2 regions of the Desemzia sp. C1 genome follow, and region 2 is predicted to be linked to the other one. Evidence: riboswitches for the same ligand, from Rfam matches in the RefSeq annotation. Region 2 holds a riboswitch; the other holds the start of a gene.
What was found. Region 2 has a riboswitch for S-adenosylmethionine ahead of metK (methionine adenosyltransferase). Riboswitches for the same ligand answer to the same signal wherever they lie in the genome.
Positions count from the first base shown of each region.

Region 1 (3,126 bases), 900 kb from region 2:
TAGGAGGTGAAACAAGATGAGCACAGGTCTCGAACCTCTTCAGCTAGCCTTTAAGCAACTTCGTTTAGCTGAAGTATCGCTAGAGCTTCCCACTCTTATGCGAGAAGCAGAACAACAGTCTTGGACGTACCATGAATTTTTAGATCATCTACTTACTTTTGAATTGACTAAACGCGAAGAGAAAAACAAAGTAAAGCGATTAAAATGGGCTAAATTCCCTTATCATAAAACACTTGAGGCTTATGAATTAAGTGAACAAACAAGCCTCACAGAGCGCCAAATGAAACAGCTAAAAGAAATGAATTGGCTTGAACAGCAATATAACCTTATCCTGCTTGGTCCCCCTGGTGTAGGAAAAACGCATTTGGCAATAGGAATGGGATTAGAAGCTATTGAAAAAGGATATCAAGTGATGTTTCTCCCAATGGGAGAACTGATGACAATACTGAAAACAAGCGAGTATACTCGAAAATCTCAATTGGCATTAGGTCGAATTAAGAAAGCTGATTTAATTATTATTGACGATTTGATGTATATGGCTATGGATCAACGAGAAGCGAACCAATTTTTTCACTTAATCAATCACTTATATGAACGAAGTTCAATTATTCTCACTTCCAACAAAAGTCCAGATCAGTGGGGAGAACTACTGGGAGATGAGGGGATTGCGACGGCTATACTAGACCGTCTCCTTCATCGCGTAGAGGTTGTTCAAATGAATGATGAGAGTTATCGAATGAAGAACCGTCAAAGCATGTTTACGTAACAAAAAAGTGCCGAAACTTATCAAGCAGAATGTGTGGAAAATTAATTAGCATAAATTGCCGATTTCTACTTGACGTCAACACATAAATGCCTTTTACATTCGTTCGATCCAAAAATCTGTAATAACGAATCCTGCTTCACCTAATTTGATATCTAATGAGTCGATAAATGAAAAGTGTTTATCTAATAGTATCGTACAGAAATCACGGGATATGCTGATTTTTTCTCCGCTTTCGAAGATAACGCCTTGAAGCTCTTCATCTGTGCCTTCCAGTCCAACGATCCGTTCTTCTATCAGGTAAATCTGATTATTCTCTAGCAGTTTTTTTCTGGTCAGCGTCAAATACTTCATTACAATTAGTGGCTATAATTAAGTCATCCGTCCAATTTTAATAACTTAGCAGAATGTAATACCACAGTCGATTTTGTTATCAATATCAACGGTCTATCTTTCATTTCTCAACCATCACAGAAAGGACAATAAAAAATATGGGCCGCAATGAAAAAAGTAGAGCAGGGAAACAACTCTCAACTCCTGAATTTTTACGAATCATGCTCGGATGATCTACGAGCATCCGAGCATGATTCTTGAAGTGGTATGAGCTAAGCGGCTTTTTTCCACTCTCGCTTTTCACACTTATTATTTTATAAACAGTTGTTTCTCTTCAATATCCTCTATTAGCGCGATAGCTTCTTCGATTTTAGGAAGAATCTCTTCATACCAAGTCAATCTCCGTAAACGTACAAAAACTCCTACAGCGTGTGGTCTAGGATCAATTTCTTCCCAATGGGTTTGTCGTTCCAAAACTTCTTTCTTAAAATCATTAAAATACTGTTTTACTTCAACTGGTGTTACTTCCATTACAACAACATCTCCTTTTATTTTTTGCAATAAAAAAAGCGTCACTTAGTAATTAAGAAGTGTTCGCTTGAATGATGGTCTTATTTTCCAAGTTCACACTTGTTGGATTTAGCACCGTGCCTTAAGGTCGGTTGCTGAAGCTTCAACGGGCCAATTCCCTCCACTTGCTCTTAATAAGCTTTACTATTCTATTGTAAAATTAGTATAACATAAACTTTTTATGTTTCAAGTTTAAGATAGTACTAATTTCTACTTGACGTCAACACATATTTTCAAACTCAATGTTTACTAAAGTCTCTAAGTTTGTATTGCCACACACCAGCCAAATTTGTTTTAATCTAGTACACCAGTTTTTATACAACAAAAAGGGTAGGAATAAGTTATTCTTAACAAAACTACTTATTCCTACCCTTTCCTTATTAATTATTTGTCAAAACAAGAAGAATTTTCCCTCAGTTTTTTTCCTTTTCTTTTAAAAGCACCAAGACATGTTCGGTCAGTTCTTTTAGTTTGCTTACTTCTTTTGCCATATTTGAAAGATAGTAATAATTTTTCGTACCTTCACTGCGTATATCAACAATGCCCGCTTGTTTCAAAATCTTTAGGTGGTGAGACACTGCAGGCCGTGACAGTTCTGTAATATCTGTTAAATCGGTTACGCGTAAACCTTCACATGATTCTTGATGCAATAATGCAATAAGAATCAATTGTCTTTTTTCATCGCCCAACGCTAAAAGAAAATCTTTTATGTCATCAAATTCAACTTTAAGTCTGTGATAATCCTGTTTATTCATTTTTATGCTCTCTTTCTGTTCAATAGTCTAAACTATTAAACCATCTAACATAGTTCCTGTCAACGCACCTGTCCATACGCTAGTTGCTAGCTTCAACTGCTACTTCAAAAGTTTAGTGTTGACAAATTTAAAAATAATCTCTATTATGTTCATTAGTTTAAATGTTTAAACCATAGAACGGTTCAGGAGGAATATATTTTGACTCAACAAATGAAAGCAATGGGTATTTCCCATTATAAACAAAAGCATTTAGAACCATTGACTCTTCCAATTCCAGAAATCTCTAACAAAGAGGTATTAGTGGAAATTTATGCTGCCAGTCTTAACCCGATCGATTTTAAAATTCGAGATGGAAAGTTAAAAATGTTATTAAAATACAATATGCCGCTTGTATTAGGAAATGATTTTTCAGGTAAAGTCGTAAAAGTAGGTAAAGAGGTCAAGAAGTTTAACGTTGGGGATGAAGTTTATGGGCGTCCTCGTAAATCAAAAATAGGAACTTTTGCTGAATTCTTAGCTATTCATGAAGAGGAAATCGTATTAAAGCCCCGAAATCTTTCTTTTGAGGAAGCTGCCTCAATCCCACTTGTTGGATTGACCAGCTATCAAGCTTTACATGACATCATGCAAGTAAAACCTGGTAATAAAGTCTTGATTCAAGCAGGGGCTGGAGGTATTGGTACATTTGCGATTCAACTCGCGAAA
Region 1 is NZ_JAJIZP010000003.1:857,008-860,133, forward strand. It holds gene istA (IS21 family transposase) at 1-20, shown strand, start outside; gene istB (IS21-like element helper ATPase IstB) at 17-766, shown strand; gene LMF32_RS04600 (hypothetical protein) at 860-1,117, opposite strand; gene LMF32_RS04605 (hypothetical protein) at 1,406-1,627, opposite strand; SAM riboswitch class I at 1,705-1,807, opposite strand; gene LMF32_RS04610 (metalloregulator ArsR/SmtB family transcription factor) at 2,080-2,421, opposite strand; gene LMF32_RS04615 (NADP-dependent oxidoreductase) at 2,632-3,126, shown strand, end outside.
Region 1: another riboswitch for S-adenosylmethionine. It lies ahead of LMF32_RS04605 (hypothetical protein); the one in region 2 lies ahead of metK (methionine adenosyltransferase).

Region 2 (3,126 bases):
TTGTCTATTATGGTCACGAAGGCGGAGAAGAAGAAAAAGATGCTGTACTTGAATACGTTTCGCAATTGCCTCAAAAAGAATACAGTACATTGAAATATGGGTTTATAAATCAAAAAAATTACCCGCCATTTTTGTTGGCTGTTGAAAAACTAGTTTAAGAGGCAAAATAAAAAAGAGATGGAATATCCATCTCTTTTTTATTTAACTTAATAATTCTTTTAATACATCTACTTTATCCGTCTTTTCCCAAGGCAGTTCAATATCTGTTCTGCCAAAATGACCGTAAGCTGCAGTTTGCTTGTAGATAGGTCTTTGCAAATCAAGCATTTGAATAATACCTGCAGGTCTCAAGTCGAAATTAGAACGAACAGCTTCAATCAATTTAGCTTCTGAAACTTTACCCGTTTCAAATGTATCAATCGAAATAGAAACGGGTTGAGCTACACCAATAGCATAAGCTAATTGCACTTCACATTTATCTGCTAAACCAGCAGCAACGATGTTCTTCGCAATGTATCGTGCAGCATAACTTGCTGAACGGTCAACTTTTGTAGGATCTTTTCCAGAGAAAGCTCCTCCACCATGACGAGCGTATCCACCGTAAGTATCTACAATAATTTTACGTCCTGTCAACCCAGCGTCACCTTGTGGTCCACCAATAACGAATCGACCCGTTGGATTAATAAAGTATTTTGTTTCTGCATCCAACAATTCAGCAGGAATTTCTTGTTTGATCACTTTTTCAATCATATCTTGCTTTAGCTCTTCATAAGCCACTTCTGGAGCATGTTGGGTACTAATAACCACAGTATCCACTCGAACTGGTTTCCCTGCTTCATCATACTCTACAGTAACCTGTGCTTTAGCGTCAGGTCGTAAGTAAGATATCTCATTCTCTTTACGTAAAGCTGCAATTTTTCTTGTTAAACGATGACTTAACGAAATAGGCAACGGCATCAATTCTGGTGTTTCGTTGATAGCAAAACCAAACATCAATCCTTGATCTCCAGCTCCTATTTGACTTAACTCATCATCATTCAATTCTCTAGATTCAACTGAATCATTGACCCCTTGAGCAATATCTCCCGATTGTTCATCTATTGCGACAAGTACACCACATGTTTCTGCATCAAATCCATATTTTGCTCTTGTGTATCCAATATCTCGAACGGTATCACGAACGATTTTTTGAATATCTACATAAGCAGTAGTTGAAATTTCTCCTGCTACTAAAACTAAACCAGTTGTGACTATTGTCTCACAAGCTACACGAGCTGTTGAATCTTTTTCTAAAATGGCATCAAGAATTGCGTCGCTTATTTGATCCGCAATCTTATCCGGATGTCCTTCTGATACGGACTCGGATGTAAATAATTTTCTTTCTGACATTAGATATCCCCCTTTGTTTTTTCGGTTACAAGGCTTCTCCACTATTCAAAGTGAATCCTATCGGGAATCCTTTTGCAAACCTTATACAGTTTATCACAATTAGATACAAAATGATACGTCAATTGGTCTATGAAAAACTTTTTATTTATCCATTGTATTTTTTTGGTATGATAGATAAGAAAATGATCCACTGCACTCATTACCTATTTGAATATAATGTTACCTCAAGAAAGGAGCTTCTCAGTGACACAAACTTTTAAACACTTTATTGAGCAATTTTTATACAATCCTATTGTACTGGTTTTTCTTAGACCACTTAGTTATTTAATAATAGGAACAGTATATGCCTTACAATATAACACTTTTAATCGCTCCGTTTTTTTCCTGTTATACCTATACTTATTTACGAACTACTATATTGAGTCGTATTTGTCCAAACATGAACTGTTTGCTAAGAGCACTCTCACTCTTCCATTTATCCTGTTAGAAATCATTAATCTTGTGCTGATTAGTACACTTGCTGTATCAACGAATTACTTAGTAGCATTGTTAACTATTCTCTATAGTCTAATCATGCACTTCCAGCATTATCTTAAAAGTATAGGGTGGTCCAATTTGACCATTTTAGTTGTCAGTTTTTTTAAAGGCGGAATCATTACCTACTTGAGTTTCTTTACTCAAGTTCACTTTTTACCGCTGGAGTTATTAAAATGGAGCATTCCATTGGTCCTGGTCAATATTTTGGTAGAGATGCATACGTATTACCTGCAAACAACTGTCCAGCAACCTATATTGAAAAAAGATTTCCTTTTAAAGACACTTATCCTGATTACACTTATTTATCTGACAACTATCTTTTTACTCGCCAGCACTTTTGGTTACTTGTTAGTATTGTTCCTATTCACTGTTCCATTTATTCTTCATTTTATAAATATGATCCATCGTAAAAAAGAAAAAAAACTGTGCTTAAAAACACTGTTCCTTTATCAAATGACTTATCTATTTGTCTTTACTCTTATTGAAACCATTTCTTTTTACCTACTATAATGTGCAGCAAAAAGCATCCTCATAAAAAGGATGCTTTTGTTTGTTCCATTCAAAATAAAAAAACTGACGGCGTCATTATGACGTCGTCAGCTTTTATCGCATGACCCGTACGGGATTCGAACCCGTGTTACCGCCGTGAAAGGGCGGTGTCTTAACCGCTTGACCAACGGGCCTTAATTAATTATTTTTAACCATAAGGTAATGGGCCTAAATGGACTCGAACCATCGACCTCACGCTTATCAGGCGTGCGCTCTAACCAGCTGAGCTATAGGCCCTGAAGACATAAAAAAAGAGCGGGTGAGGAGAATCGAACTCCCATCATCAGCTTGGAAGGCTGAGGTTTTACCACTAAACTACACCCGCATTTTAGTTATGGCCCGGGACAGAGTCGAACTGCCGACACCTTGAGCTTCAATCAAGTGCTCTACCAACTGAGCTACCGGGCCTTATATTCAGTTAAAACGGTCTCGACGGGAATCGAACCCGCGATCTTCTGCGTGACAGGCAGACATGTTAACCCCTACACCACGAGACCTTTGTTGCTGTTTCTATTGCTTATAGAGCAATATATTGCGGGGACAGGACTTGAACCTGTGACCTTCGGGTTATGAGCCCGACGAGCTGCCAACTGCTCCACCCCGCGATAATATAAATGTTTCTGCCCACAAAAAGTGAGTTAAGGAGGATAA
Region 2 is NZ_JAJIZP010000003.1:1,752,143-1,755,268, reverse strand. It holds gene LMF32_RS09015 (class I SAM-dependent methyltransferase) at 1-158, shown strand, start outside; gene metK (methionine adenosyltransferase) at 202-1,389, opposite strand; SMK box riboswitch at 1,387-1,473, opposite strand; gene LMF32_RS09005 (hypothetical protein) at 1,633-2,436, shown strand; tRNA gene LMF32_RS09000 (tRNA-Glu) at 2,538-2,609, opposite strand; tRNA gene LMF32_RS08995 (tRNA-Ile) at 2,639-2,712, opposite strand; tRNA gene LMF32_RS08990 (tRNA-Gly) at 2,730-2,800, opposite strand; tRNA gene LMF32_RS08985 (tRNA-Phe) at 2,811-2,883, opposite strand; tRNA gene LMF32_RS08980 (tRNA-Asp) at 2,900-2,972, opposite strand; tRNA gene LMF32_RS08975 (tRNA-Met) at 3,008-3,080, opposite strand; tRNA gene LMF32_RS08970 (tRNA-Ser) at 3,117-3,126, opposite strand, start outside.